DNA from 4 places in the Lysinibacillus sp. NPDC096212 genome. Region 1 is predicted to be linked to each of the others. Evidence: riboswitches for the same ligand, from Rfam matches in the RefSeq annotation. Region 1 holds a riboswitch; each other region holds the start of a gene.
The links. A riboswitch is a leader RNA that binds a small molecule or an ion and turns the genes downstream of it on or off. The one in region 1 is predicted to bind S-adenosylmethionine.
Positions count from the first base shown of each region.

Region 2: linked by a shared signal. The riboswitch ahead of ACIQ7T_RS25150 (bifunctional homocysteine S-methyltransferase/methylenetetrahydrofolate reductase) and the one ahead of ACIQ7T_RS24480 (cyclase family protein) in region 1 are both predicted to bind S-adenosylmethionine.
Region 3: linked by a shared signal. The riboswitch ahead of ACIQ7T_RS12810 (MetQ/NlpA family ABC transporter substrate-binding protein) and the one ahead of ACIQ7T_RS24480 (cyclase family protein) in region 1 are both predicted to bind S-adenosylmethionine.
Region 4: linked by a shared signal. The riboswitch ahead of metA (homoserine O-acetyltransferase MetA) and the one ahead of ACIQ7T_RS24480 (cyclase family protein) in region 1 are both predicted to bind S-adenosylmethionine.

Region 1 is NZ_JBIWFQ010000035.1:23,968-32,649, forward strand. It holds gene ACIQ7T_RS24470 (Cof-type HAD-IIB family hydrolase) at 161-934, shown strand; gene ACIQ7T_RS24475 (DedA family protein) at 1,164-1,760, shown strand; gene ACIQ7T_RS24480 (cyclase family protein) at 1,813-2,550, opposite strand; SAM riboswitch class I at 2,651-2,755, opposite strand; gene ACIQ7T_RS24485 (YuzC family spore coat inner layer protein) at 2,902-3,318, opposite strand; gene ACIQ7T_RS24490 (MFS transporter) at 3,473-4,657, opposite strand; gene ACIQ7T_RS24495 (winged helix-turn-helix transcriptional regulator) at 4,768-5,151, shown strand; gene ACIQ7T_RS24500 (aldo/keto reductase) at 5,233-6,078, opposite strand; gene ACIQ7T_RS24505 (hypothetical protein) at 6,306-6,707, shown strand; gene ACIQ7T_RS24510 (hypothetical protein) at 6,667-7,077, shown strand; gene ACIQ7T_RS24515 (hypothetical protein) at 7,681-7,857, shown strand; gene ACIQ7T_RS24520 (ABC transporter ATP-binding protein) at 8,055-8,682, shown strand, end outside.
Region 2 is NZ_JBIWFQ010000038.1:2,383-11,064, reverse strand. It holds gene metH (methionine synthase) at 1-764, opposite strand, end outside; gene ACIQ7T_RS25150 (bifunctional homocysteine S-methyltransferase/methylenetetrahydrofolate reductase) at 757-2,604, opposite strand; SAM riboswitch class I at 2,697-2,795, opposite strand; gene ACIQ7T_RS25145 (protoporphyrinogen oxidase) at 2,921-4,309, opposite strand; gene ACIQ7T_RS25140 (protoglobin domain-containing protein) at 4,582-5,871, opposite strand; gene ACIQ7T_RS25135 (SEL1-like repeat protein) at 6,429-7,715, opposite strand; gene ACIQ7T_RS25130 (YdcF family protein) at 7,775-8,682, opposite strand, start outside.
Region 3 is NZ_JBIWFQ010000011.1:89,404-96,325, reverse strand. It holds gene ACIQ7T_RS12825 (alpha-hydroxy acid oxidase) at 198-1,358, opposite strand; gene ACIQ7T_RS12820 (methionine ABC transporter permease) at 1,372-2,043, opposite strand; gene ACIQ7T_RS12815 (methionine ABC transporter ATP-binding protein) at 2,036-3,061, opposite strand; gene ACIQ7T_RS12810 (MetQ/NlpA family ABC transporter substrate-binding protein) at 3,167-4,000, opposite strand; SAM riboswitch class I at 4,091-4,195, opposite strand; gene ACIQ7T_RS12805 (pyridoxal phosphate-dependent aminotransferase) at 4,383-5,552, opposite strand; gene ACIQ7T_RS12800 (PhzF family phenazine biosynthesis protein) at 5,660-6,454, shown strand; gene ACIQ7T_RS12795 (carbon-nitrogen family hydrolase) at 6,537-6,922, shown strand, end outside.
Region 4 is NZ_JBIWFQ010000047.1:13,302-21,983, forward strand. It holds gene ACIQ7T_RS26740 (Ger(x)C family spore germination protein) at 1-82, shown strand, start outside; gene ACIQ7T_RS26745 (hypothetical protein) at 86-319, shown strand; gene ACIQ7T_RS26750 (GerAB/ArcD/ProY family transporter) at 358-2,016, shown strand; gene ACIQ7T_RS26755 (endospore germination permease) at 2,243-3,985, shown strand; gene metA (homoserine O-acetyltransferase MetA) at 4,061-4,996, opposite strand; SAM riboswitch class I at 5,147-5,257, opposite strand; gene ACIQ7T_RS26765 (YfzA family protein) at 5,414-5,713, opposite strand; gene ACIQ7T_RS26770 (nucleotide excision repair endonuclease) at 6,271-6,642, shown strand; gene ACIQ7T_RS26775 (TrmB family transcriptional regulator) at 6,716-7,498, opposite strand; gene ACIQ7T_RS26780 (TSUP family transporter) at 7,622-8,404, shown strand.

The DNA of each region.
Region 1 (8,682 bases):
TGTAGTGGAAAATGACATTTATATCAGGGTGATCGGAGTAGGGCTGAGCGACTTCTTGGAGATCATCGTCACAGGTGTTACCCGAAGTGGGCCATGTTATGGTGAGGTTCCTCTAAATGATATACCTAATAAAATTGTGTAAAACGATAAGGAGCGAACGATGGATTATAAAATTGTATTTTTTGACGTAGATGGAACGCTTGTTAATTATGAAGATGGTCGTATTGAAGAAAGTACAAGAACCGCTATTAAGCAATTAAAAAACAAAGGAATTCATATTGTTGCTGCTACAGGAAGACCCTTGTCAATGTGCCAAGATTTAAGAAACATAGGCATAGAAACGTTTATTACAGCTAATGGTGCCCATGTTAAGTATCAAGATCGAGTAATACATAAAATGCCTATTGCAAAGGAAATTGTCCACGCAGTTAAGGCTTTTGCTGAAGACAATAAACAAAGTCTATCATTTTTTACAGAACAATTATCGATGAATAACGTCCAAGAAGAAAAGACATTAAAAGCTATGCAAGAAACATTATCTTTGCTAGAGTTTCCTGATATTAATGAAGATATTTTAACGCAAGAGGTTTACTTAATGTGTTTATATGGCGATGAGGATATTGAGAAAAAGTATACTTCAAAATTCCCTCATTTATTATTTAAAAGGTGGCACCCGTATATTACAAATGTTTTGCAACATGATGTTTCTAAATCTATTGCTGTCCATGCTGTACTAGATTATTTCGACTTGAGTCCTGGGGAAGCACTTGCTTTTGGTGATGGAGATAATGATATTGACATGCTGGAGCAGGTTGGCTTTGGTATTGCAATGGGCAATGGTAGTGAAGCATTAAAAAATGTCGCTAATTATGTAACGAAGAAATCAACTGAGGATGGTATTGATTATGCTCTTCGGGAGCTACAAATAATTTAATAGAGTAGTAGCCGAGAAATGAGATTTATAGCATGAATCGACCACTATACAACATTGGAGAAAGTTTTTAAAAAGAAATAATTTTTCCATCTATACAATCTACAGGCAGTGATAATAAATCCTGGAGAAAATTGTATTAAAGTCATAATACTCATAATATTGTTTGCTTTGAGTTATTATAAAGCTATCTGTAAAAAGAAATTCATTATGCTTTAGGTGGGAAGGATTTATGGCGCATCACGTGCAATCTCTAATAGAACATTACGGGTATTTTGGCATCATTCTTATCCTAGTTGGCGGGATTGTTGGGCTGCCACTTCCCGATGAGATATTTTTAACATATGTAGGATATAGCGTATATAAAGAAACCCTCGCACATATTCCAGCTTTAATCAGCGCTATGGTAGGTGCGGCAGGGGGAATTACTCTGAGCTACTATATAGGCTATAGATTTGGGCTACCGTTATTGCAAAAATACGGTCCAAAAATCCACATTACTGAACAGAAAATTGACTTTACTAGAAAATTATTTGCAAAAATAGGGCCGGGATTATTATTAATAGGATATTTTATTCCTGGTGTGCGTCATCTTACAGCATATATTGCGGCTATCAATAATTATCCTTATAAAAAATTTGCTTTCTTTGCCTATACGGGAGCAGTTATTTGGACATTTACTTTTATTACCTTAGGAAAGGTACTTGGGGAGAACTGGCGTTATGTTGGGGTATATTTATCCCGCTACAGTATTTATCTTATAGTATTGTTCCTAATACTAATGTTAATCGTTTATTTTATTTTCAAAAAAAGGAATTCGCCAAAGTAAAAAAGGTCTGATTCAATACCTACTCAGGTTGTGAATCAGACCTTTTTATCTTTTAAGGCAATATTGCAAATGAACGCACAGGGAATCCAGAGGCTTTCTCAGGCTTTGGTACAATATTGAAAATAGCAGCACCTTTTGGAGGGAGCTTATCCAAATTTGTCATGAGCTCAATTTGGTAAGTATCTTGCTCAAGCACAAAATATTCGCCATCTAGCTTACCATTTTTACGAAAATCTGTTGCTGAATCCGTATCAAAGGTTTCGTGGCCAATAGCACTTACTTTTCGTTCGCCGAATAAAAATTGTAACGCTTCTAATCCCCAGCCAGGAATATGATTATTGCCATCAGCGTCTTTGTTGCTGAAAGATTCTTTATCTGGCCAACGTTTACTCCAATCGGTACGCAACGCAACAAAGGTACCTGTTTCAATTTCCCCATTTTCAGCTTCAAAGTCAAGAATATCTTGAACACTTAACGTGAAGTCGTTATTTACTTCGGCTTCTTTTGATTTATCAATAACGATTAGTGGTAGCACTAGTTCTTTTAGCTCCAATTCCTCTAAATAGCGTGTATCTCGCACAAAATGGATAGGTGGATCGATATGTGTTCCGTATTGCCCAGGGAAAGTGAATTGCTGCGCAAAGAAGCCATCATCATGGGAAAATAATGTTTCAAATTTTGCATCATCAAACATAAAGAAGTGGGGCGAATTAGGACCAAATGTATGTGTTAAATCCACCCATTCTTTCGATTTCAATAGTTGAATTGCTTGTAAAAGTTCGTTTGCCATAATATCTTCCTGCTTTCTTTTAATTATTTTTGGATGTAACAATAAAAAAGAGCCCTCCTTGTAGAAAGAGGACTCTTGTGCAAAGCAACTAAAGTAAGTCTTCTCATCTTCAAGGCTAAATTTCGCCAATTGGAATTAGCACCATACCTATAGGCTGGTTGCTGAGACTTCATAGGGCCAATCCCTCCGTCTCTCTTGATAAGAAAAAACAATATAAGAATTTTCAGAAATAAAGATTACAAACACTTTAGCATATTTATTTATAGTTTACAAGTTCAATAGGGATACAAGGTTAAAATTCATAAAGATGCTAAAGGCAAAAAAAGTGGCCCTCTTCAAAGGGCCAACTCTTCACCAATTCAAAATTAATGTTAGCTTACAACAGCCTTGATCAGTAAATGTTATTCGAAATCCATCTGGTGTATAGTTCGTTTCGAATTTTAAAGTAATGCCTGTTGACGTGATTAATTTTTCAACTTCTGTTTTATTTGATTGCTGTGCTGCGTTCATAAGATCATGTGCAAATGGCTCGGATTCATCAATTTTATCCGTAAGTATCTGTGCTTGCTTCATAATAGCTTTGATCCGTTTCGCAGAAGTCTTCAATCTATTTGTATTGACGGGTGGAAATGGACTTCTATTCGTTGGGTTTGTTGGCATTGCTAGCTGTCTAAAAGGTTGTTGAGTAGTTGGTTGATTGGCCATTGCCCATGCCCATGTTGGATAATAATTAGGATAGACAAAATACGGATAAGGATTGTAATACAACTAAATTCCTCCTATCCTATGCTGATACCATATATTATGTACAACAAAGGCTTTCGGTGTTTCCTGGGGGCATCCGATGAACCGCTTCACTCCAGGGTCTCGTCTGCCCAAGGAGTCACCCGTTGATAAAAACTGAAATTGTTCCGATAAATCTTCAAAGTTTGTTTCTATCAAAGAGTAACCATAGAAATGTAGTAGCTGCGGCAAGCATCACCATGCCGAATCCGTATATAGGTGTATGAGCTAATGATTGGTGGCGAACGATGATTCCTCCAATGTATGATCCTAGAAAAATACCAATGTTAAAGGCTGAAATATTTAATGCTGAAGCCATTGAAATAGCTGATGGTATATATTTTTCTGAAAGCTGAACGGCATAAAGCTGTAATCCCGGTACATTCATAAACATAAATAGCCCCATCATAAAGACCATTATTAATCCAACGATTGATGATTCTAAAAAGAAGTTGATGCCGAGTAGTGCTAATGCTAAGCCGATAAAGATAATAAAGATAGAACGTAATGGATTATTATTAGCAAAATGACCACCCAGTGTATTACCGATAGCAACACAGATACCGAATACAACTAAGATAATGACAATTGCTTGAGGTGAGTAGCCCATATATTGCTCTAATATAGGGGAAACATATGTGTATACTACAAACACGCCGCCGTATCCGATTGCTGTAATAAAGAGAATTAATAGCATTTGTATGTTCCCTAATACTTTCCCGATATCTCGAATAGATATTGGTTTACCTTTCGATAACTGACTCGGCACAAGCAGAGTATTACTAATTAACCCGATAATACCAATTAAAACAATGAAAATGAATGACATTCGCCAGTCAGTTACTTGTCCAATAAAAGTTCCTAGCGGGACGCCTGTGACAGTTGCTAATGTTAACCCTGTGAACATAAAAGCTATTGCACTTGCTCGTTTATTAGGTGCCACAACATCTGCAGCGATTACAGAGGCAATAGACATAAACACGCCATGTGCTAATGCTGAAATAACACGGCCGGCAAGTAGTAATGAGAATGAGGGTGCTAGAGCTGCAAGTAAATTCCCGATAATAAAAAGCACCATGACGAGCAGCAATACATTTTTACGACTAAGGCGCGATGTTAAGGCTGTTAAAAGCGGTGCACCAATAGTTACACCTAGTGCATATATGGATACGGTTAAACCCGCAGTACTTAACGTTATACCGAAATCTTCTGTAATTAATGGTAGAAGTCCGACGCTTATAAATTCTGTAGAGCCAATACCAAAAGCACTGATCGCAAGTGCGAGTAATGTTAGTTTAGCATTCGGCACTTTTGTATTTTTCATTCTATTAATATCTCCTTTGATTTTTTGTATAGTATATAGTAATATTCATACATGCCTAAAAGTTATATAGGGTACTTTTAGTTACTTTTGAATATTACAGGGGGTTTACAATGAAAAAAGTTTATAATATCGGTGTTGAAGCCACTCTTGAAGTCATTGGAGGCAAATGGAAACCTATTATTCTTTGTCATCTTAACCACCATGGTCAGATTCGTACGAATGAATTTCGCCGATTGATTCCAGGCATTTCGCAAAAAATGCTAACAAGCCAGTTGCGTGAATTGGAGCAGTCTGGATTAATTAATCGTAAGGTTTTCAATCAAGTACCGCCAAAAGTTGAATATTCATTAACACCTTATGGTCAAGAGATGGACCCTGTGCTGAACATCCTTTGCACTTGGGGTGAAAAACATATCGAAGTGCTACAAGAAAAAGGTGAAGATGTTCTGTTAATGCAACGGGATGAAGATATCGCAATAAAGCATACATCTTAAATAGATTGGAAAGAGACTGTCTAAAAAGTTTTCTATACTAAGAAAATAAGACAGTCTCTTTCACGTTTACATAGCTATCGTTTACATGACAAAATCAAACTCATCTGGGTTTGGTCCAACACGTTGATCTAGATTCATGGCGTTAATGATAGTCATCTCTTCATCAGTTAGTGAGAAATCAAAAATATCAGCGTTTTGAATCATACGTTCTTTGCGCACAGATTTTGGAATTGTGACGATACCATTTTGAATATCCCAGCGCAAGATAACTTGAGGGTTTGATTTCCCGTATTTTTCAGCTATTTTTGAAATAGTTTCATTTTCAAGAAGTCCACCTTGCATTAATGGTGCCCAAGCTTCCATTTGTATATTGTGCTCTTCGCAGAATGAACGTACCTCAGTTTGTTGTAATCGTGGATGTAATTCCACTTGGTTAATAACTGGTGTGATACGAGCTGTTTTCAGAAGGGCTTGTAAATGTGACACATGGAAATTACATACGCCAATAGCTTTAATTTTCCCTTGATCGTATAAATCTTCGAGTGCTCTCCAAGCTTCTGCAAATTTATTTTTACCTGGCCAATGAATAAGATATAGGTCTAAATAATCTAGCCCTAATTTTTCTAAGCTGTCTTCGTATGCTGCAATTGTCTCTTCATAGCTCAAGCCATCGTTCCATACTTTTGATGTAATAAATAAATCCTCACGTTTTAAACCAGTAGTTGCTAGTGCCTGACGAATACCTTCGCCAACCCCTGCTTCATTACCATAAATAGCGGCAGTATCGATACTACGGTAACCAACCTCGATCGCATTTTTTACCATTTCTGCTGTAACATCATTCGGTACTTGAAATACGCCTAGACCCATACCAGGCATTTGTAAGCCGTTATTTAATGTAATTTTATCTTGTAAATGATTAATCATTTTTCTGTCCTCCGATTTTCGTTTGTGCTTTGTTGCTTTCTTATTATGCTTCCATGCCATTGCAAAAAAAAGTACGCACTTTTTAGTTTCATAGAAACGTGGAGGTAACTTTTGTGAGATATCAATGGTTCGCTATAAGAAATTTTTATTAGTTTACGTGGTTCAGCCTTCTATATGCGTTACAATTAATGGCAGAAAATTGAATATTTGAAAATAGTTGGGGACTCATGGTAATAACAAAAAACTTGGCAAATCACTTAGAAAAGACCGAAATAAAGATGTTTGAATCAAGGCTGAATGCAATTAAGGAAATTCAGGACAATGCTATGAGAGTTGAGATTGGCCAATTTGATGGTGCCTATGCTTTCTCCATAAAAAATATCCCCGGTCCCTCTTACAATGTGGTAAAAGGTAATTGTTTTAGTTCAAAGAATGCCATAGATAAAATCCTTAACTTTTATAAGGAAAGAGAAATACCAGCTCGTTTTGATTTAGCGCCACAATACGCAAATGCTACTTCACTACAAAAATTACATAACGCCGGTCTTTTTCAGAGTGATCTTCATGCAACATTATATTGTGAGCTAAATGAAGGAGAGGGTAGGGAAAACAAAGAATTCTTCCATTAAAATAAGACAAATCGATGAAGCCGAATTTGATCGTTACGGAAATATCTATGTTGAAGGTTTTGGTATGCCAGCATTTTTAGCAGAAAGTGTCACAGCGAATAATAAAGTTTTGTATGACAAACCAGGTTGGTCGTTTTATATCGCTTCTTTTCAAGATGAGGATGTTGGTATCGGCTCCTTGTATATAAATGATGGGACAGCCATATTAGCTGCATCTGCCGTGAAACTAATTGCCCGTAATCAAGGGATTCACCAAGCATTCATACAGTTTCGTATCAACGAAGCTCTTCAACAAAATTGTAGTTTAATGATAGGTCACGCGAAATTTGCATCCATAAGCCAAAATAATATGGAGCACTGTGTGGGCTGAAAATGGCTTATACAAAGAGTATATGGACAGAGGCAACATGAGTGGATTGCGGAAGTTAGAAGGGGATTTAACCCTTAGGAATATTACATTTTTTCGGATTCAGATAGGTCGCTGCCACCAACCTGGTATAAAAGTTTTTTATGCGAAATCAGTGATTGGTGATATGAAAATACCCGGCAATTATTATTACATATACATATTTGTTGTAAAAAGAGGTGTTAAAAAGACTACATACTTAGATCTAATTGAAGTTCTTCTAAATTTAGAGGATACAAATTAATACATTTGATGATAATTAATAACTTTTTAATAATTATTTTTTATTCTGTAAATAAGAGTATTTTAAAACGAAAATTTTGAAAAATTCCAATGTATGTATTTTAGGTAATTTGAAGATCATTTCAATTTGTTAATAAACGAATTGAGTAAGTATCCAAATCTGTATAAGAACATGATATTAATATGCTTTAGTTAAACATTTTGATGAGAGATTTCTCATTCTATCCAAAAAACATTGTGCTGTAATTTTATTAATAAAGGGTAATTACTCATTTAAAGTTTATGGTTAAAACCAATAATGCACTATAGAGGGAGGTAGTTTTTATGGAAAAAATCGCTTTAGTCATTTCTATGTGTGCCTTGTTAGGTACATTTGTTGTCTTTCTTTATGAATTTATAAAAAACGGTAAGTTGGTATTTGAGTCTAAAATAGTAAAAATTTTATTCGTCGTTTATGTTGTTTTCTTTTTTGTTTTTGTGATTGGCTATAACTCTAAATAAGCATTTCTAAATTAGGAATTTCATTGCGTAAGCCGATGATGAGTATTTGAGACACTACAAGTTCTTTTTGAATTGTTCAAGTGGCATACTGTTTGCTGTTGCTACGTGTAGAAAAAATCTATAATACGCTAATTTTTCGTAGGGTATTTATGGCACATTATGTGTTATTTAAAAATATTTAGAGGAGACATGTTTAAATGATTTCAATTATTGATTTAAATTTACAAACAAAAAAACAAATAATATTAGAAGATATTAATCTTAACTTCAAAGATGGGAAAATATACGGTTTGTTAGGTCCTAATGGCTCAGGGAAAACAACTTTATTTAAATCTATATTAGGTTTAACTAATTATGATGGGGAAATATTACACAACAATAGACCTATAAAAGATGCGCATATTGGTAAATTAATTGAATATCCCATGTTTTATAATAATTTAACCGTGTTAGAGAATTTGAAGCTTCATGGAGCATACACAAACCTTGAAAATATAGATTATAAGGAAATCCTTAATGGTTTTGACATTTATGAAGCTAAGGATAAAAAATATTCGGAAATATCTTTAGGGATGAAACAGCGATTAGGAATAGCTAGGGCCATTATGGGGGATCCTTCGGTTATTTTATTAGATGAACCTACAAATGGGTTAGATCCACTCGGTATTAAATCTGTTAGAAATTTGATTAAAAACTCTTTAAGAAAACCTACTAACTGTATATTAATTTCTAGTCATAATCTTACAGAAATCGAGTCAATTTCAGATGAATTAATATTTATAAAAAAAGGGAAAATTATTACAAAAATTAAGAACAATAATAATA
Region 2 (8,682 bases), on a different contig from region 1:
GCATTCGGGTAACAGCTAATATAGCCTGTTGAAAGCTCTGCTAATGAACGAATATGATCAGTCATAAACTCTGGTCCAGTCGCACAGTTTAAACCAACTGATAATGGTTTAATATGCTCGATGGAAATGTAAAAAGCATCAATTGTTTGACCAGCCAGTGTCGTTCCCATCGGTTCAATTGTTCCCGATATCATCACAGGTAGCTCTTTTCCCGTTGCTTCAAAGGCACGAGATACCCCCAATGTTCCTGCCTTAACATTTAGCATATCCTGACTAGTTTCTAGCAACAGAACGTCCGCCCCGGCTTCGATTAATGCCTTTGCCTGAACATAGAAGTTTTCCTCTAACTCATCAAATGTAATACCACCTGTAACCGATAAGGTTTTTGTAGTTGGTCCCATAGCCCCCGCTACAAAACGTGGCCAGTCGGATGTTGAAAACTCATCCACTACTTTGCGTGCAATTTCTACAGCGCGTTTATTAATCTCTTCCGCTTTCGCACCAAGATCATATTCATTTAATACAAGTGGAGTACTTCCAAATGTATTTGTACAAATAATATCTGCTCCAGCCTCTAAATATTTTCCATGAATTTTTTCAAGCACATCTGGTCTAGTTAGCACGAGATTTTCATTACAGCCATCATATTCCTCGCCGCCAAAATCCTCTGCTGATAAATTTTCATTTTGTAGCATTGTTCCCATTGCGCCATCAAGAATTAATATTCGTTTCTCTAGTTGCTCTTCAATCATGTGCTTAGCCATTTATACTTACCCCTTTTTTCTGTTCATCCAATTGCTCAATAAATTTCATTAATTCTAGCGTCATATCATAGCGTAAAAATGGTGTGATGAGGTAAATACCATTGAAATATTCCGCTGCTACTTCTACTAATTCTTTAGCAATTGCAATTCCTTCTAGTGTTGCGCGTTCCTTATCATCGCCACAAGCCCTCATACGTGCTAATGCATCATCAGATAGTTTGATGCCTGGCACTTCATGATGTAAGAACTCCGCACTTTTATAGCTCGTTACTGGCATAATGCCTATATAAATTGGTGTTTCTAAATGCTTTGTCGCCTCGTAAATTCCCACGATTTTTTCCTTTGTATAAACAGGCTGTGAAATAAAATAATCTGCCCCATGTTCAATTTTCTTTTCTAATCGAGAGACAGCGCGATCTAGTACACGTACATTAGGATTAAATGCAGCCGCTACAGAGAAATTTGCCTTTTTACGAAGCGGTTTCCCTGAGAACGATACACCTTCATTTAATTGTTTTATTAATTGGATCAGCTCCATTGAAGATACGTCATAAACGCTAGTTGCTCCTGGGAAATCGCCTACCTTTGTCGGATCTCCAGTAACTGCTAAAATATCATGAATCCCTAGTGCATTTAATCCCATTAAATGTGATTGAAGACCAATTAAATTACGATCTCGGCATGTTATATGGGTTAACGGGCGTACCCCGTGTGTTTCTTTCAGTAAGGCACCCATTGCGACATTACTAATCCTTGGAGAAGCAAGAGAGTTATCGGCCATCATGACTACATCTGCGCCCGCCTCATATATTTTTTTTGCACCTTCAATAAAGCCTTCAATTTCTAAATGTCTTGGCGTATCTAACTCCACAATAACCGAGCGTTCACGTTTTACTTTTTCATGTAATGGCTCATAATTTGCTGGCTCTGCCTCACGGACAACCTCTACTTTTTCTGGTTTTGCATACTTTTCCTCGACCGGGGATAGCTCCTCTAAGTACTTTTTCACTGCAGCAATATGCTTTGGTGTCGTTCCACAACAGCCACCAATTAAACGTACCCCCTGATCACGAAGCGCTACAGCTGCTCGACCAAAATAATCTGCCTCCGACTCATAAACGACACGCCCATCCTCCAAATCAAGAAGAGAGGCGTTCGGATACGCTGACATAAATGCCTTCTCAGGAAGCTCTACTCCTTCAAATGCTTGTATAGTATGGTGAGGGCCTAAGCGACAGTTAACTCCTACGATATCTGCACCTAACGCTTCAAGTTTATATAAGGCGTTATTTAAGCTCATTCCATTTTGCAAAATTCCGGGTTCGTGCATAGAAACTTGAGCGATAATCGGTAATTTCGTTTTAGCTCGCAGCATTGTTAAAGTCGCCGTTAGCTCTTCAAAGTCATAATAAGTTTCAAGTAAAAGACCATCTGGATTTCCTGCCAGTAAAACTGTTGCCTGCTCATCAACGGTTGCTAAAATTTCTTCTAACGTTGCGTCACTTTTACGAATACCACGGATTCCTCCAATTGTACCTAAAACAAATTGTCCACCATCTGCCGCTGCTCGTTTTGCAATCGTTATAGCAGCTTCATTAAACTGCTGTACACGAGATTCTAACCCATAGCGGGCTAATTTTATGGCATTAGCTCCGTAAGTATTCGTCTGAATAATATCAGCACCAGCTGCAATATATTCTCTATGAATCTTTTCAATTAATTCAGGTCTCTGTACATTCATTTCCTCATGACAGTACTCCAAGCCGTAGCCGTATAAAACTGTACCAATTGCACCATCTGCTGTTAGAACTTGCGTTTTTAACCTTTCAAGCAATTCCATAAAACTAACCTCTCTTCCCTAATCTTTAAAATAAAAAAAAGCCTTCTTTCATAAAAAAAGAAGGCTTTTACGTCATTTCGTAATTGTTTTCCTTCTCATCTTCGACACACGGTCTTCTGGATTTAGCACCTGACATTAAGTTGGTTGCTGAAGCTTCATAGGGCCAGTCCCTCTGCTTCTCTTGATAAGAATTTAGTATGAATTTTTTAAATAATTAAAAGAATCATATCGTTTACGAACGATTGAGTCAAGACTATTTCACTGAACAAAGGATAATTTTTACGAAATTTATAATATTTTGATTTATATCAAACAATTACGATAGTTTTTCTACAAGTTCTTCACCAATTTTTTTACCGTTTTGAATACATGCACCTATGCCTACTCCAAAATATGAGCATCCCGCTATTGATAAATTTGGATAGTTTTTCTCGAGCTCTTGTAAGAGACCTTGCAACGCTTCACGATGTGCCAAGTCGTACTTCGGCATCTGGTCGATCCATTTTGTCACGTCAACAACAGTTGGTTTTTCCTCAATCCCCAAGCTTTTTCTTACATCCTCAAGAGCAACTGCTGCTAACTCTTCATCTGTCATCATACGCAATCTCTCATACTCAGGGTTAATGCTCTTATAAAAAAGTCGTACAAGTAATTTCCCTTCTGCAGAGGTATGTTTCCACTTGCGGCTTGTCCACGTTGCTGCATTACAAATAACATCCGAATTATGTGACACAATATAGCCTGTTCCATCTGCTGGCAATCTATTATCGGGAACATCAAATCCTAAATAAATCGTAATGGCGGATGCAGTATTAAATTGTTTAAAATAGCCGTTCAACGATTCATCCTGTAATAAGCTTTGTACCGCTTCATTTGGCAGTGCCAATACAACATGATTTGCTTCAATCATTTTACCGTTTGCTAACGTAACAGAGTATAGATTCTCCTGCTTTTTAACACTAGTAGTGGCAATCCCTTTTATAATTTCTACATCCGTTAATGTTTCTTCAAGTCGATCAATTAGTGACGATAAACCATTTTTAAATGAAATAAATTTTTTGTTGGAGGCTTTCACAAATTGTTTCCTGTTTGCATCAAAACCTTTAATAATACTACCGTAATCGTTTTTGTAATCGATTAAATACGGTAAAGTCGAAGCAATTGAAAGTTGATTTAAATCTCCAGAATATACACCTGCAAGTACCGGCGCTATTTGGTTTTGAACAAGCTCCTCACCTAAATAATACGTTAAAAATTCCCCAATCGAGCTTTCTTTTGTAAACCTTTCATTCGGCATTGTTAAATCCTTTAACGCTTCTTTTTTACCTTCCTCAGATACAAGCGTGCTTTCCTCGAGAGATTGTAGGCTCATAGGAATACCGAACGTTGAGTCTGCTGGGATAGCATGTAGCTCATTATTTGTGTAAATATACGAAATACCTGTTTCGTTGTACACAAGATTTTGTTCAAAGTTTAGTTCCTCTACTAACTCCATGACACCTTTATGACGCGCTACAATAGAATCTGCTCCAGTTTCCATGATGAAGCCTTGTTCATATGCAGAGTGAAGCTTGCCACCAAGGTATGTATTTTTTTCAACAAGTACAAGTTTTACATCTAAGTTTTTCTCCTGAACTTGGCGTTGTAAATAATGCATCGTACACAATCCCGTAATTCCGCCACCTAATACAACAACTGTTTTCATATTAACCGCCCCTATTTTTAGTTCTTTATTTAGTATAAACTTTTTTTATCAAAAATTACGTTAAACCCTTTACAAATTTAGCAAAAATGGAGCTATCCAGCACATTGGACAGCTCCATTTTTTTATATTCAAATAGCATATATTCGCTAGAGGCTTTTATCTCCATAACGGAAATTATATATAAACAATTAATATAGTGTTATTTGTGCCTTAAAGTGTGTAGCGCCTTAATAGGAAACAACAATTTTCTTTGCCTTTTGCTTTTCTCTTCATTAATTTAAATTTTGTGCAAAGCTAGCTAGTTTTCCAGCTGAGTTTTTCACTTCGTTAAAGGCAATACCTAATTCACTTAGTACGTCTACTATTGCTTGTACTTCTTTTTCCATCCGACCATTTTGGTCTTTCGCCTCGGTCATAGCTTCTAATATGTTAGTAAATTGCCCTTCCGTTTGAACCATATTTCCCTCACCAGACGCTACCTCTTCTTGAATATTACTAAGCGACTGAACAAGTTTATCTGTCCGCTCATTCGTTCTATGTAGTAACGTTGCTACCGATGTGACAGATTCCTTTGTTTGATTCGATAGTTTTCTCACTTCATCTGCAACAACACTAAAGCCTTTACCCGCTTCTCCAGCACGAGCCGCTTCTATTGCCGCATTTAAAGCCAACAAGTTTGTTTGATTAGCAATATTTGTTACAACATTCATAATCGATTCCATTTCCTTTGACATATCTGTCAACTGTGCAATATTTTCTGCTATATCATCAAGCGAGCAAATAATAGTATTCATATTTTGCGATTGACTCTTTAATCGTTCACGACCTTCTAATGCCTGACTCTCAGCCATAGTCGACACTTGAAGTGATTTTTTCGCTAGTTGCTTAATTTCCTCTGATTGTCCACTTAAGCGATGAAATGAATTGTTCGTTTCCTGAGATATTGTGGCAAGACCTTCCGAAGACTCTACGATTTCTTGCTCTATCGCTTCTTTTCTACGTTCCATTTTTTCATGAATTTGCTCAATTGTATGCTCAAACGCCTCTAAAACCAATTGTTGCTCAAAATTAGAAATTTTTGAGATTGCTCGAATTGTATTAAGCTGATCCATTGGATGATTAACATGTTCTTCAACCAAGTCAATAAATGATGCTGTTAAATCTTGGAATGCGCAAATATACCATTGTGTTTTTAGCCCAATATGGACATGCACTTTAGCAATTTTTATTCGTCTTTGATAAAATTCATCATCAATCGTACCATTAAACATTTCAATAATATGACGTCGTAATGTAATTTTCAGCTTCTCCACGGAACTATGTTTATTAATAATATCTACTAAACTACGTTCAGTTCCAATCATTTCATAAAATCGATTAACAATATTATCAATACTGCCTTCTACAAAAGGTTGAAAGGCTTTTAAATATTGTAAATCCCTCTTTGTCAATTTGAGCAAATCAATTTGCTTTTTTATTGAATGGCAATTCGCTAAATCCATTTTTACAATGTATTGCTTTAAATCTAACGCCGTTGTCTTTCTCTGTTTTTGAAAGATCACACATTTACCCTCTTTCATGCTGTGTACTTTTGAAAAGCTGAGAAAAATTTAATTTCGTCTACCAAAAATATAAAAGATTAGGAAGATTTCATCCCCAACTTTTAGTGATAAGCCATCACATTACTTATGACGCTGATTCCTGCTACGGGCTACAATCAGCTAAAAATCGCAATCTTTTTACTAGCTATTGCTTCTAACTACTCTTTCAAAATCACTCATATACATTATACATTTTATAAATAGCTGTCAATTTTCGGGTATACATTTTTTTCCTTAAATTATATAAAAAGTCCCTGTTATCTAACCTATTATCTAAAGCAGTAAAAAAGCTACCACAATACTTTTGGGTAGCCAATTTACATCATCTCTATTTTTTTATCCTTATTTTTTCCTTGTTTTAGTTTGAAATAATTACCGATTTGTTGATTTAATATTTTTACAATCAGTCATTTGTAGTGATATACACCTACAAAACACCCTTGAATAAGAACCTAAGACCTGTATACAAAATATCGATAATCAAATCTAAATACCTATTATTTTTTAATAAAAAATACTTACATTCCTTTCAATTCTTGCAGTATAATTGCAGCCTCCTCACTTCCTGCTTCTGCTGCAAGTCCATACCACTTTATAGCCTCTTTAATATTTCTAGCTATTCCTTCTCCTTTATTGTAAATGTGCCCTAATTGTAATTTAGCTTCCGAATCGCCTTGAAGAGCAGCCTGTTTAAACCAATGAATACCCTTTTCAATATTGCGTATACCTGTTAACCCCTGGCTCCAAATGAAGCCTAAATCATAAAAGGTATCTACATGATATTGCTCTGCAGCTTTTTCATACCAATATAATCCACGGTTCACATCTTTCGTTTGCCCTAACCGTCCCTCTAAATAGATTCCTCCAAGCCTGTATTGCGCTTCAACATAGCCTGCTTCAGCAGATCCTCTATAGTAGCTACATGCTTGCTCCTCATTTTTGTCGATTCCTAATCCCTGCTCGTAAATAATTCCGAGGGTAAACATAGCCTCTGCCACACCTTGTTGTGCAGCGAAGTCGAACCACTTCTTCGCAAGTACCAAATTTTCTGGTACTCCCTCACCGTTAAAATACATATCTGCTAAATTATTCGCAGCATCTGGATGCCCTTGATTTGCTGCAGCCTCATACAATATAAAAGCTCTATTATAGTCTTCTTGAACACCTAGACCTTCAAAATAAAAATTACCAAGTGCATACTGTGCATCGGCATTTCCTTGTGACGCTGCTAACTCAAACCACTTTATTGACTTTTCTGGTCGGAAATATTCGCCGTCAACTGCACTATAATATTCTCCAAGCTGAAATTGTGCATCAGCATCCTGTTCCTCAATGGCATCTTTGTATAAGTCAATGATTTCCTCATGATCTAGATCTTCTTCTTCAAACGCCTCAACCTGTTCATTTTGGTGAATAAAATACCATTCCAATATATCAAGTACATCATCTACAACTTCGTTGCAATTGGATAACCTCTCCAGTGAAGAAATTTGCCAAATAAAAATATAGATAGGGAGTGGAATTGCATCACGCAGTAAATCATCATATTCAGCTAAAAGCGTTAGCACATTCTCCTGTACTGACTTCGTCTGTTCTGGATGTATAATTTGTAAGTGTCGTTGTTGATTCTTTTTCAACAGTCCTTGCACAACTTGATATAGTATTTTGTGCAAGGTTGCTAATTGTACTTGTTCGACTGTTATTAAATTTATGTTTTGCGCAAACCATGTATCTTGTGTTTGCGTGAGCTTTTGCAGAGATACAATTCGCTCTTTATTTTTTTTTGCTAAAAATTGCCCATACATTCATTTCCCCCCTTGCACGCTATCTTGCCACTATTATATGGAAGACAGTTCTAAATTGGTTACACATATGCTCTCAAGATTAATCCAATGAACAATGTAATAAACAAAAATACAGTGACATTCATCCATTTATACATTTCTAATAATCCGATAAATTCGCGAGTAAATGCATTAGGTACATAATAAAAGGCAGTCTTCGAACCAACACCTTGTGCATCAAGCTTCGCCTTTTTTGCATAAATACTTGCACGAAAAACATGAAAATTATTCGTTACGAATATGGATCGATATTTCTTTCCTTGAGCATGCTTATCCATAATTTTTTTAGAGAATGCCATATTTTGTTCAGTATTTGTAGATTGATCTTCCATTAATACTTTTTTAGCTGGTATTTGATGTTCGTCAACTATATATTTTTTCATGGCATATGCTTCTGATACTTTTTCATCATGCCCCTGCCCACCTGAGACGATAATGGTAGGTCGTTCTCCATATTTTTGAAATTGCTTTACTGCCTCATCTAAACGGCTAGCTAAAAGTGGTGGCACTTTATCTCCAATTAGTCCTGATCCTAGCGCAATAATATAGTTAGGCTCATACAGGATCGGCGTAAAATGATATAGAGTCGCGTAGGCCATTATGCTTGTATATAAAAACATTGTATAGCCAAAAACCAAAAACGCATAGAAGAAAAGAATGTGCCAAATTTCATGTTCGATATTCATAAAAATTACAAATACATACCAAATCATCATAATAAAAAAGCTCAAGCCAAAAACAGCTAACAATAGATTACGGACTTTACGGCCTTCTTTTTCAAGTAAAACTTTACTATTAAAAAACGTAGCGATCGATAAAATAAACATCATACTCGGGAAACTTCCTAGTATAATAACTATACCCATCTTCGACACAATCCCCTGCTCATTCGGGAGAAGTATAGGATGACTAATTATTGTACTTAAAA
Region 3 (6,922 bases), on a different contig from region 1:
TCGAAGAGACGGATAGAAACGACAAAGTGACGGAAAGAACCCCCGGAAGAGACGGATAGAAACGTCAAAGCGACGGAAAGCCGCCCCGAAATGCCGGATAAAACACTCGAAGCGACGGATCGCCACCTCGAAATGCAGGACCGCTTTATTTTGAGTGAACGACTCTTACGCTGCTTTTAGCGTTCATCAGTATTAATTCATTTACTATTGACTCCATCTTTTTTCACCAATGTGATATCGCGAAGTCCTTTTATAGATGTTGCCCCCGCTAATGCGATTGAAACTTTTAATTCATCATATAAATTCGTCATTACTTTTTCGACTCCTTGCTGTCCTGCTAATGCAAGTCCGTAGACGAAGGGGCGACCGATGGCAACTGCATCTGCTCCTAAAGCGAGTGCTTTAAGAGCATCCATACCACGATATACACCGCTATCTAAAATAACAGGAATTTGCCCATTTACAGCTTTCACAATGCCAGGAAGTGCATCAAGTGAACCAATTACGCCATCCAATTGGCGGCCACCATGGTTGGATACGATAATTCCGTCAATGCCGTTTTCTATAGCTAGTTTTGCGTCTTCAGGATGTAAGATTCCCTTTAACAAAATAGGGAGATTCGAACGGCGCTTTAATTCACGTACATTGTCCCAATTTAATGTTGGATGGAATATATTTTGCAACACGCCTTGTACATATGACTCAAATGAATCATCTGGTAAGGAAGCAGTAAAAATAGGGTCATTCATATAGTTTCCTCGTGCATACCCAAGCTTTAATGGTGAAAATTGATTGCGAACATCTTCTTCACGCCAGCCAAGCATGACTGTATCTACAGTTAAAACGATAGCCTCAAAACCGGCAGCCTCGGCTCGAGCGGCCATACTATAGGCAATTTCCTCATTTGTTGACCAATATAATTGAAACCATTTAATAGCAGTGGGAGCTGTTTGTGCCACATCCTCGAGTGCGTAGCTTGAAACTGTGCTTTGAATATAAGGGATTTTTAATTGATCAGCTGCACGTGCTACGGCTAGCTCTCCTTCGTCATGCGCCATTCTGTTCATGCCAACAGGAGCAAATAAGAACGGAGTTGGGTGTACTTTTCCGAACAGTTCAATTGATGTATCAATACTTGAAACATCCTGTAAAAAGCGTGGAATAATAGAGTATTTTTCAAAGGCTGTACGGTTATTCCTTAATGTTTGCTCACCGCCAGCGCCTGAACGGATGTAACCAAACGGACCAGCTTCCATTTTTTCTGCAACTGCCTTTTCTAAATCTGCAAAGCAAATAGGAAAGGGGGCTTGTGCATTAATATTTTTTAATAGTAGATCGCTATGTGTTGTCTTTGTCATCATAATCCTCCTACTAATCTTTTTTTAACTTCGCAGCAAAGCGGTTACCTATTGATTGAATAATCTGAACAAGAATGATTAAGATAAACACTGTCGCATACATTACATCGACCTCATAGCGTAAATGACCGTAACGGTATGCGAGATCACCTAGACCACCAGCACCAACCATTCCTGCCATTGCTGTTGCTCCTATAAGACCGATTGTGGCAATCGTTAAACCTAAAATAATGGATGGGCGCGCCTCTCGTAATAAGACATTCCAAATAATATGACGACGTTTAATACCCATTGCTGTATAAGCTTCCACCACACCTGGATCAACTTCTAAAAGTGCCGTTTCCATAAGTCGCGCAATATAAGGCGTTGTATAAACAACAAGCGGTACAATAACACCTTTTACACCAATAGTTGTGCCGACGATTAGCTTCGTAAACGGTAAAATGAAGAATAGTAAAATAATGAACGGTACAGAGCGGATAATATTAATAAATAAATTGAAAAATTGATAGAGAAATTTATTTTCAAACGATTGTCCTGGGCGAGTTAAAACAATTAAAAGCCCTAATGGGATCCCTATTAAAATAGAGAAAAATAATGAAATCCCGACCATTTGGAAGGTTTCGATAATGGATTTCCCAATAACATCTGACCAATCTGCAAAGAAGCTTTGAATGCTATTCATTTAATTCGCCTCCTAATTCCTCAACGCTTACTCCGTTTTCTGTAAAATACTTAAGTGCTTTTTCTACGATATGTGCTTCACCGTGTAGATGCACGACAATATTACCGACAATGCCGTTTTTTAATTCAATGATATTGGCGGTTAAAATATTCGGTTGAACATCATAAACTTTACTCACTTCTGCTAGTAATGGTTTCCCTGTACTTTCACCAAGGAATGTTAAACGAATAACACTTCCTGAAACATTTAATTGCTCGATAAGGGAAGGGGATAAATTACGTTGAGAAATGGTATTTAAAAACTTTCGTGTCGTTGGATGCTGAGGCTTTGAAAATAGGTCTATAGCAGAGCCGTATTCCACAACCGCCCCTGATTCAAGAACAGATACATCGTCGCAAATTTTTTGAATAACATTCATTTCATGTGTAATGAGTAAAATAGTGATGCCTAGCTCGCGATTAATTTTCAAGAGAAGCTCAAGAATGGCGTCAGTTGTTTCGGGGTCGAGTGCACTTGTCGCTTCATCACTGAGCAAAATCTCAGGCTCTTGGGCAAGGGCACGTGCAATAGCGACACGTTGCTTTTGACCACCTGAAAGCTGGCTAGGATAGCTATCTAATTTCTCTGTTAGGCCAACAATTTCTGCATATTTTGCAACGCGTTTTTTCACTTCGGAGTCGTTATAGCCTAGAAGCTTTAATGGTACCGAGATATTGTTGTAAACAGTCGCTGTTTTTAAAAGGTTAAAATGCTGGAATATCATCCCGATTTTTTGACGAGTTTTGCGAAGGTCGTTTAGAGAAAGGGAAGTAATATCTACATGATCGATTAATACCTTTCCTGTTGTTGGACGTTCTAATAAATTGACACAGCGAATAAGAGTACTTTTTCCTGCACCACTGTAGCCAATAACCCCATGAATTTCACCTTTTTTGACATGCAAGTTAATACCATCTACTGCTTTGACGATACCATTTTTAGTTTTAAATTCTTTTGTTATATTTTCTAGTTGAATCATACGGTGATATCTCCTTTCTTAGTCCTTCTATAAATCAAGAATCTGCTAGCTTTCCTGTAGGAGTCCCGCAGATTCTTGATTTTATGAATGGTCCTTAATCGTCACTTACCAGCTTGGAATTACAGAGCCTTGGAATTCTTTTTCAATAAAATTGCGTACCTCATCAGATTGATAAGCTTCAACAAATTTTTTGATCGTTGGGTCATCTTTGTTTTCGGCACGTACTACAATGTAATTCACATATGGAGAGTCCGTAGATTCTAAAAGAATGGAGTCTTTTTTAGGATTAATGCCAGCATCAAGAGCGAAGTTTGTATTAATAGCTGCTACATCTACTTCACTAAGCTGTTTTGGAATTTGTGCAGCCTCTAATTCAATGAATTTCAAATTCTTTTTGTTTTCTTCCACATCGCGAATAGATGCTGTTAAGTCTGCACCGTCTTTTAATTTAATATAGCCCGCCTCTTGAAGGACAAATAGAGCACGAGCCCCGTTTGTTGGATCATTTGGTAATCCGAACGTTGCACCATCAGGAACGTCATCAAATGATTTATATTTCTCAGAGTATATGCCTAGAGGATTTAAAATTGTTTTTCCAACTGGCACTAAATCTGTATTGTGATCTTTGTTAAATGTCTCGAGGAATGGCTTGTGTTGATAACTGTTTACATCAAGATCGCCCTCTGCTAACGATGTATTTGGTAAAACATAATCAGAGAAAGATTTTACTTCTACCTCTAAGCCATTTTCTTTGGCAACTTTTGCTACAACCTCAGCAATTTGTTCGTGTGGACCAGAAGTTACACCTACTACAATCTTATTTTCATTAATAGCCTTACTTTGACTATCCTTACTATTTTCTTTAGTACCACAGCCTACTAATGCTGCTACTAATGTGAGACTTGCTAAACCTAATAAAATTTTATTTTTCTTTTTCATGAAACATACCTCCAAAGTTTTTTTATCGGTTTTTGAAAATAAAAAAAACTCTCTTAAAAAAATTAAGAGAGGCTCATAAAAAAGTGTCCTCTCTTATCTTTCAAACGATGATCGTTTGCAGGATTTAGCACCTTCCTTAAAAAAGGAGGTTGCCGAGCTTCATAGGGCCAGTCCCTCAGCTACTCTTGATAAGAGATTTATAATATTTTTTTGTAAATCCGATAGAACTAATATAAATTATAGGATATAGTAAGTCAATTGAATTTTTAAAATTTTTTATTTTGTTATAATATTTAGTTGCGAAAGAATCCGCAAGAAAGAGACAAAACTGTTCCCATAGCAAGTTTGAGCTAATGGAACAGTTTTTCGGGTAGAGTCTACTTCATGAGTTAAATAAGTTTAATTTTTCAATTCTACTGATCGCTTCACGTAAGCGGTCTTCGCTAACAAGTAAGCCAACCCGCACATAGCCTTCACCATATTGACCGAAGCCATTGCCTGCAGCTACTGCGATATCAGCTTTGTCGAGCAATAAATCGGCAAATTGTTCACTCGTAAAACCTAATGGAACAGGGAGCCATGCAAAGAAAGAGCCTCTCGGTGCTGTTACTTGCCAACCAATTCGCTGAGCTTCTTCGATCAGTACGTTTCGTCGACGCTCATAAGTCGCACTTAGCTTATCCACGCAACTCTGGGAAGCAGTAAGTGCAACTGCCGCGGCTTGTTGCACGGCAGGGAATTGACTACAAAATAGATGATCTTGAATAAGGTTAATGGCTGCAACAATATCAGGGTTACCAACTGCAAAACCAATGCGCCAGCCTGCCATATTATACGTTTTGGATAATGTATACATTTCGATACCGACATCTTTTGCACCGTCAGCTTGCAGGAAGCTGATAGGTTTATTGCCGTCAAATCCAATCGCCCCGTAGGCAAAATCATGTGCTACGATAATATTGTGCTCTTTTGCAAAGCGTACTGTTTCCTCGAAAAATTCAAGTGTTGCAGTACCGCCAGTTGGGTTATTCGGGTAATTCAAGTAAAGCATCTTCGCCTTTTCTTTTACTGCATCGGATAAAGCATTATAATCAGGCAGAAAATGATTTTCTGCAAAAAGAGGCATAACTTCAAAATTAACATCACCTAATACGACACCTGATAAGTAATCTGGATATCCAGGATCGGGTAATAGCATAGTATCACCGGGGTTTAAAACGGCTAACGGTAACTCAACAAGACCAATTTTCGTACCACCAAGAATAGCTACTTCTGTGTCAGGATCAATGTCAACATTGTATTCGCGTTTGTAGAAACTTGCAGCTGCTTGGCGTAATTCTGCTATGCCACGAAATGGAGAGTATTTATGATTTTGAGGATTTTCTGCCGCCTCCTGCAATGCTTTAATAATATGTGGAGGAGTGGGTTGATCTGGATTACCTTGACCAAGATTAATAACATCACGCCCTTCAGCAAGAGCAGCGTTTACTTTTTGCACAAGTGCTGCAAAAAATTGAGTTGGAAGTAGCTGTAGTTTTTTTGAGAATTCCATGCATGTCCACCTTTTTCAGAATATAATAATTATTAAAGATATGATGCACATAATATTACTTTTTTTAGTAATTGTCTAGAGCCCAATAGTTTATGAGGTGAGGAAAATTGAACAAAGTCTCGTATTTTATCGTCAATGCTTTTACTACAGAGCTTTACAAGGGAAATCCCGCAGCAGTCTGTTTACTTGATTCACCAATACCTGAGTCGACCATGCAGAAAATTGCTCAGGAGATTCCCGTACCAACAACAGCTTTTGTCCAAAAGAAGGATCATGATTTTTTTCTTAGATGGTTTACGCCAGCAAAGGAAATACCAATTTGTGGACATGGAACAATCGCTAGCGCTTTTTTACTTTGGAAACAAGGAATTGTACCCGTCAATTCTTCGATTACATTCCAGACTGTAAGCGGTCCTTTGCAAGCAAATTGGTTGAATGAACTAGTTGAAATAACAATTAAGAAGTACCAGTTAGAAGAGATTGAATGTCCTTTGGAGCTTGAGGAATGGCTTGGTGTGAAACCAACATATGTAGGGAAAACAGAATTGGATTATATAGTGGAGCTAAGTCACGAAGAGTATATTGCAGATTTCAAAGCTGATTTTCATGCGATGAAACAGTTCCCGGTACGTGGTGTTTGTATTACAAGTCGTTCTAAAGATGAGGGAATTGATATAGTCTCAAGATTCTTTTCTCCAGCACAAGGCATTGATGAGGATCATGTAAATGGTTCCACTCATGGTGCGCTAGGACCTTACTGGTGTGAAAAATTATCAAAAGAAAGTATCGTTAGCAAACAGCTTTCAAAACGTGGTGGATTATTGTACGTTACACCAAAAATAAAAGATGTGGCAATTGCGGGTTCGGCTGTTCAAGTATTGAGTGGTGAAATATTAATCTAAATATTTGAGCTTAAACCATGGAAGTAAGGTTGATTTATTGTAGTATAAATACAGAACAGTACTGTCTAGAGGAGGAATAGTAATGAAGATTGGTTGTATCCAATTAAATGTAGGTTTTGGCAAAGTAGAAGAAAATTTTGCTCGCGCTGAGGACAAAATTCGTGAAGCGGCAAAACAAGGTGCAGAAATTATTGTACTACCAGAAATGTGGAATTCAGGCTATGCTCTTGAAAAATTATCAGAGCTTGCAGATGTGGATGGAGAGCGTTCGAAAGCATTTTTATCAAACCTAGCGAAAGAGCTTGGCGTACATATTGTTGGTGGCTCTGTTTCAACGAAGAAGGGCGATAAATTTTACAACACGATGTATACGTTTGATAAAAATGGAGAGTTAGTAGGTGAATATAACAAGGCACATCTTTTCCGTTTGATGGACGAGCATTTATATTTAGAAGCTGGGGATGAGAT
Region 4 (8,682 bases), on a different contig from region 1:
AGTCAAAGTTAAAGTACATGTCAACACACAAGGATTAGGAACGATGGAAAACTCATTAGTGAATAAGACGAAGGGAGAATAAGCCATGATTATGACGATATTCATACTAATAATTTCTGCTGTTATTGCCTTTGCCTTCATTCCAAAATTAAAAAAAAATAAAGAAACGAAAACGATTGTTATTTTTTCGATTTTTTTATTGATCGGCGCTGCATTAAATATTGGGGTCTCATTAAGAATCAAAATTCCAAGCCCACTTGATTTGATTACCTTTATTTTTTCACCTATTAAAGAGTTAATCGTCTCCCTGATAAAATAAGAGGGAACTTTATGTTAAGAGAAAGGGGTTTCGTTCATATGGAAAAAGAAATAATTAGTTCAAGACAATTTATGATCATTACCCTTCTCTTTTCAATTGGGACAGCCATTTTAATTCTCCCTGCTAGTGTAACAATCGAAGCAAAGCAAGATGCATGGATTGCAGCTATCATTGGTGTCGTTTTAAGTTTACCCTTAATAAAGCTTTTCGTTACTCTAGGAAAACGGACACCTACCCTTACATTTATAGAGGCTAATGAAAAGATACTAGGTCGTTTTTTCGGAAAATTAACTTCGATTGGCTTTATTCTTATAGCCCTTCTTTCTGCAGGTGAATTATTATATTTCATTGGAATTTTCATGAAAACGGAAATCATGCCAGAAACACCTACGATGGCCTTTGCATTTCTGTTCAGTATTATCATTATTTATGCTGCATTTCTCGGAATTGAAGTTTTTGCCCGTTCTGCAGAAATACTATTTCCTGTATTTATTTTAATTTTTATTTTCTTTGTAATTTGTATTTCACCATCCATCAAGATTGAAAATTTACAGCCAATATTGGAAACGCCAAAAAAATCAATATTCTTTAGTATGATTCGATTTATAAGTCTTTTTTCATTCCCACTTGTCATATTATTAATGATTTTCCCTTCTGCAGTTAACGTCCAAAAATCTGCACAAAAAGGCTTTTACATTGGTTCAATTATTGGAGGGATTGTCTTAGTTACTATCATTACACTGTCTATCCTTGTCCTAGGTCCGGCAAATACAGCAGCTAGGACATTTCCAAGCTATTCATTAGCTCAAAGAATTTCAATCGGGAATTTTTTGCAGCGTATTGAAGTTATTATGGCAACCATGTGGATTATTTCAATTTATATTAGAACTTTTATGTACTTTTACGCTGCGGTCGTCGGCATCGCACAAATATGTAAAATTAACAATCATCGACCGCTCATTTTTCCATTCGGAATGATTATCCTTGGACTTTCACAAATTGTTCATCCTAATATCATTCATTCAGATATTTACAATAGAGACACATGGCCTATATTTTCCTTCGTTTTCATGGTTTTTTTACCATTAGTTTTATTAATTGTCGCGAAGATTCGCAAAATTAACGGTAATCAAGGAAATAATACGAAAAGTAATTGTAGTACACAGAATGAAAGTGGTAGTAATAACGGAAATGCTACACAAGGTGCAAGTAGCAATAATAACGATACTTCTTCACAGAGTAATAGTACTAGCAATGGCGGAAATGATACACAAGGTGAAAGTAGTAATAATAACGATACTTCTTCACAGAGTAATAGTACTAGCAATGGCGAAAATGCTACACAAGGTGAAAGTAGTAGTAATAACGATACTTCTTCACAGAATAATAGTACTAGCAATGGCGGAAATGATACACAAGGTGCAGGTAGCAATAATAACGATACTTCTTCACAGAGTAATAGTACTAGCAATGGCGAAAATGCTACACAAGGTGAAAGTAGTAGTAATAACGTTAATTGTACTCAAAATGAAAGTAGCAGTAATAACGTTAATTCTACTCAAAGAGATAGTAGCAGCAATAGTGAAAATCCTTCACCGAGCAAAAGTGATAACGCTTCAAGCAATACTACACAGAATGATAGCGATACCGGGAATACTCCAAACAGTGATAAAAATAAAGATTCTCCAGAAAGTTAACAGCATAGCAAAAAAAGGAATCAAACGAATGATTCCAAAATTTTTAAAAATAAAGAAACAAAAACAATTGTTATTTTTTCGATTTTTTTATTGATCGTCGCTGCATTAAATATTGAGGTCCATTAAGGATCAAAATTCCAAGCCCATTTCACCAATTAAAGATTTAATTGTCTCCTTGATAAAATAATAAGGAACTTTATGTTAAGAGAAAAGGGGTAGCGTTCATATGGAAAAAGAAATAATTAGCTCAAGACAATTTATGATCATTACCCTTCTCTCTTCAATTGGGACAGCTATTTTAATTAGCCCTGCTAGTGTAACAAGTGAAGCGAAACAAGATGCCTGGATTGCAGCGATTATTAGTGTCGTTCTAAGTTTACTCTTAATAAAGCTTTTCGTTACTGTAGGAAAACGGACACCTACCCTTACATTTGTAGAGGCTAATGAAAAGATATTAGGTCGTTTTTTCGGAAAAATAACTTCGATTGGCTTTATTATTCTATCCTTTCTTTCTGCTGGTGAATTATTATATTTCATTGGCATTTTCATGAAAACAGAAATTATGCCAGAAACACCTATGATGGCCTTTGCTTTTCTGTTCAGTATTATCATTATTTATGCAGCATTTCTAGGAATTGAAGTTTTTGCCCGTTCTGCAGAAATACTATTCGCAATGTTTATTTTAATTTTTATTTTTTTTGTAGTTTGTATTTCACCATCCGTCCATATGGAAAATCTACAGCCAATAATGGAAGTACCAGCAAAATCATTATTCTTTAGTATTATTCGATTAATGAGTATTTTTTCATTGCCACTTGTCATATTGTTAATGATTTTTCCTTCTTCTGTTAACGTCCATGAATCAGCCCAAAAAGGTTTTTACATTGGCACAATTCTTGGAGGGATTGTCTTAATTGCTATCATCACACTGGCTATCCTTGTCCTAGGTCCAACAAATACTGCTTCTAGGACATTTCCTAGCTATTCATTAGCCCAAAGAATTTCAATCGGGAATTTTTTGCAGCGTATTGAAGTTATTATGGCAGCAATGTGGATAATATCAATTTATATTAAAACTTTTATGTTTTTTTACGCTGGGGTCATCGGCATCGCACAAATATGTAAAATTAACAATCATCGACCGCTCATTTTTCCATTCGGAATGATTATCCTTGGACTTTCACAAATTGTTCATCCTAGTATCATTCATTCAGAAATTTACAATAAAGAAACCTGGCCTATTTTTTCCTTTATTTTCGCTATCTTATTACCATTAGTTTTACTACTTGTCGCGAAGATTCGCAAAATCAACGGTAATAATACAAAAAGTAATTGTAGTACACAGAATGAAAATGGTAGTAATAACGGTAATGCTACTCAAGGTGCAGGTAATACTAATAACGATAATTCTTCACAGAGTGATAGCAGTAGCAATGCTGGAAATGCTACTCAAGGTGAAAGTAGTAGTAATAACGGTAATTCTACTCAGAGTGATAGTAGCAGTAATGGCGGAAATGCTACTCAAGGTGAAAGTAGTAGTAATAACGGTAATTCTACTCAAAATGATAGTAGCAACAATGGCGGAAACTCTTTACAGAGTGAAAGTAATAGTAATGACGAAAACTCTACTCAGGGTAATAGTAGCAACAATGGCGGGAATTCTTCTCAAAGTGGAAGTAGCAGTAATGGTGGAAATGCTACACAAAGTGAAAGTAGCAATAATGCCGGAAATACTACTCAAAATGAAAGTAGTAGTAATAACGATAATTCTACTCAAAGTGATAGTAGTAGCAATGCCGGTAATACTACTCAAAATGAATGTAGTAATAATAACGATAATTCTACTCAAAGTGCAAGTAACAGCGAAAATCCTTCGCAGAGTGATAGTAGCAACAATACTACACAGAATGATAGCGATACCGGCAATACTCCAAGCAGTGATAGAAATAAAAATTCATCAGAAAATTAACAGCATAATGGCGTGAAAAAATGATGACCCTGAAATATCAAAGTCATCATTTTTCTTTATTGTAATTGAGCGGTTTTAAATATGATATTCAATCTGATCGACAAAATCCCATTCGTATGGTGTTTCTTGGTAAACATAGTAGTTCAACCAATTCGAGAATAATAAATGTGTATGGGCACGCCACGTATTAATCGGTTCATTTCCTGGATCATCATTTGGGAAGTAATTCACGGGTACCTCAATATCTAATCCTTTCGCAACATCACGACTATATTCATCCGCTAAGGTTGTCGCATCATATTCAAGATGGCCAGTAATCATAATGTTTTTATTATCCTTAGATTGCACAATGAAAACACCAGCATCTTCAGAATAAGATAGTAATCGTAAATTGGGATGGCTAAGTACTTCATCAATTGATACAGATGTATAACGTGAATGTGGTGCAGTAAATGAATCACTAAAGCCACGTACTAAATCCACTGTTAAATCCGTAATAACATGCGAATATACACCTGAGCATTTAGCAGGCAGCCCAATTTTACCAATACCGTAATGATGGTATAACGCTGCCTGTGCACCCCAACATATATGTAAAACCGATGTTACGTTTGTCTTGGACCAATCCATAATTTCAGAAATTTCCTGCCAGTAGTTCACTTCTTCAAATTCCATTTTCTCTACTGGTGCACCCGTAATAATCATGCCATCATAGCGACGATGACGAATTTGATTGAAAGTCGTGTAAAATAATTGCAAATGTGATTTACTAACATTTTTCGATTCATGTGTAGCAGTATTTAAAAATGTAATATTCACCTGTAACGGTGTATTACCTAATAAACGTAGTAACTGCAGCTCTGTTTTTTCTTTTTCCGGCATTAAATTAAAAATTAAGATATTTAATGGACGAATTTGTTGAGTTTTCGCTCTGTCCTCTTCCATTACGAAGATTTTTTCCTCACGTAAATGTTCTCCAGCTGGTAAGTTTTTCGGAATATTAATTGGCATCTTGCATTCCCCTCTCTAGTTAAAATCAATTGGGCCTTAGTCTCCATGCACAGGCCCTGTTCAAAACTCATTAAGTCTTCTTTTTCGATGAAATTAAAAAATCCTCCTCATTCCATTTGAGATAGAATGAGAAGGATTTTTCCACGTTCACTCTTATCTCTCAAAGGACAAATCCTTTGCTGGAATTAGCACCTTTCTAACTTTCGTTAGAGGTTGCTGAAGCGTCATCGGGCCAAATCCCTCAACTTCTCATGATAAGATTATTTAATTAAAAAGAATTGTAACATGAACAATTAAGAATATCAATAATACATAGAATATTTTGTTATTAATCATGCATGTCATTATGTTTTTAGGGAAATTATAGTTTAGTTATTTATCTTTACACCCTAGTGATACTTTTGCTATAGTCTTTACTTATGTAGACCTTGGTGAAAAAACACTTTTTATCGCCTCTATTATTCCAAACACAAGAAAGATGCCAAAAAAGATAGTAAGTAAATTGAAATTTGGTGTTTCATAAAAAGTAAACCACTCTTTGAAAATTGAAGATTCCGTAATTCTTCCAATAAACGTTCCGCCAATATCTCTATAATTAGGTATCCATCCTGTTGCTTCACACGTAATAAAGATTATCTGTGACAATAAAAATACACCAATAGAAGACACCCAAGTTTTTTTCAAAAATGGAATTGGATTTTTTTGTTTATTAGCCAAGTTATATCCCCCCTCTAATTGTTATACGTAAAATTCAGGAATAAATTTCAAAATTAAACATATATTCTCTTTTTTAGATAATCCTATCAATTATATTTGTCGATGAACGGCTTAATCATGTATTTGTAACTATTGATACTTGCTTGAGTCGTATTGTTGAATTTTCTGTCTGCAATAAAATCATCATAAGCAAACTTTAACAGCATAAAAAAATACACCTCTCCTCATCTAAATTAATAGACAATAAGAAGTGTATTATTAATAACAAATAAACTTTAATCTACCCAACATCTTATCATGTACTTCAAACCCTTGGTACGACTGGGTTTCTAAAACAATCCCTCAATTTCTCATGATGAGATTATTTAATTAAAAAGAATTGTAACATGAACAATTAAGAATATCAATAGTACATAGAATATTTTGTTATTAACCATGCATGTCATTATGTAATTTGTTTAACACTAATCTTGAATGTTTACATTCATTATTTGATGGTAAACATGCTGTACTTATGTTAACATATACCTTTAGTAACAGAGAGGAACGTGAATACTTTGATTAAAATTGAATTTCCAAAACCAGATTTAGTAATTCGCCAACGCGAACAAGATTTAAAGCCAGGTGATGTACCAATCACACCGTACCATGGTTTTATTGATTTCCATAAAATCACACGTGAAAACGGTGGTATTTTCTTATTCTACAATGAAGAGAACGAACTATTATTTGTCGGTAAAGCACGTAAAATTCGTCAACGTATTAAAAAGCATTTCGAGGACAATGTGTCACCGATGAAAAATCACCGTAATGAAATTTTCAAAATTGAAGTGTATGAAGTGGAAGATCCAATGGAACGTGAAATTTACGAAACATACGCGATCAATTCATTCCGCGCTAAATACAATGTTGATAAAGTATTTTATTAATATTTAACGAAAAAAAGAATCTGCTCGCCTTCTGTAATGTACATGACGGCTTGCAGATTCTTTTTCAATACTTTCATTCTAAGAAAAATGCTTTACGTTCTTTAGTAATCCATTCCTCAAGCTCCGTATCATCGCGCTTTAAAAGGCGATTAATAAGCACGTCATGCCATATATAATCCTCTAATAAATATATATGAACAGGATCATTGGTAATAAAAGCCGTTTCCTGATTTGACGGAGAGTGACCATAAATCATTTGCTTGCCATCTACCGATAAAATAAACCAATGAGGTGTAGACGCATTCCTCGTATAGCGAGTGATACGGTGTTGGTCAATAGAAGCTAAATGGTCCTCCACATACAAGGTAATTCCATGAACAGGGATATGTTTCGCTATCTCATGTATATCTTCCCGCAATTCTTCATACATATCTTCCCACATTGATAATATGACTTTTTTCTCCGCCTTTTTTAATAAAGACTGACAATAATTAACGATTGCCTCTTTGCCTTTTAATGTGACAACCTTATGCTCCGCTTCCTGCTCTTTTACCTCTAATTTTTCTAATTGATCACTAATCGATGTGAAATTTGACTGCCAACGTTGTTGAATTTGTTGTAAAAACACAGCGACAGGAATGGAAGAGTATGTCGTTTGATCTGCCGTTTCTTCTTTCAATACTAACCCTTTTTCAACAAGTACATCAAGTATGTCGTATATTCTTGCACGAGGGATACCGGAGTTTTTACTTACTTGATAGGCACTAACATGACTATTTTGGACAAGTGCAGTATAGGCCTTTGCTTCATATTCTGTGAATCCCAATTCTTTTAATTGGGCGATTAATAATTCCATCGAATCCCTCCATTACCTCTATTATAAGATAAGCCTATGAAGATAAGCCAACGAAAAAATTAGTCTTTACAGCCTCGCGAAATTTAGTTACTATTTCAGTAGTAACTATTGAGAGGTGCACACATGCTATTTGAATTAGATGTAAATGTAGTCATATTATTAATATCTTTTGGATTTTTAGCCGCCTTTGTGGATGCGGTCGTTGGAGGTGGAGGCTTAATTGCTTTACCTGCCCTTATGTTTGCTGGTTTAAATCCAGCAGCAGCCGTAGCAACCAATAAACTTGCCGGCACTATGGGTTCTTTGACATCAACCATTTCTTTTTATCGTTCTGGTCAGCTAGAAATTCGGTCAGTTATCAAATACTTTCCCCTAGCCTTTATAGGATCACTTTTTGGGGCTTGGACTGTCCATTTAATCAATCCTGAATTACTAAAACCACTCATGCTCATAATGCTTGCTGCTGTTGCAGTCTATACCATCTTTAAAAAAGATTGGGGTTCAGTAGCTGCAGTCAAAAATTTAAAGTTTACACACTTAGTTTTATTCATGCTGTTGTTATTTACAATTGGTTTTTATGATGGGTTTCTTGGTCCAGGAACTGGCTCATTTTTAATTTTTAGCTTTTTATTAGTCGGCTTCGATTTCTTAAAGGCAGCAGGAAATGCCAAATTTTTAAACTTAGCAAGTAATTTTGCGGGTCTTTTAATGTTCGCTTACTTAGGTCAGATTCATTATGTCTATGGTTTACTAATGGGCATAGCTCAAATTGCCGGTGCACTTGTAGGCTCACGTATGGCGATTAAAAAAGGTAGCGGCTTTGTTCGCGTATTATTTATTATCGTAACGATTACTTTGTTAACTAAAAATGCTTATGATTACATAAAAAACGCCGTAGATATCTAGCTCTACGGCGTTTTAGCTTTCTATGGGCATTCCACCCTTCATATCGGAGAGGCTATCCGTCGTTTCAGTTGTTCTATCCGTCACTTTGGAGGTTCTTTCCGTTCGCTTCAAGTTCTTTCCGTCGCTTCAGGGGTTTTATCCGTCACTTCTAAGGTTCCATCCGTCACTTCAATGATTCTTTCCGTCGCTCCGGGTGGTCTTTCCGTCACTTCAAGTTCTTTCCGTCGTTTCAGTGGTTTTATCCGCCACTTCGGAAGTTTCATCCGTCGCTTCAGGGG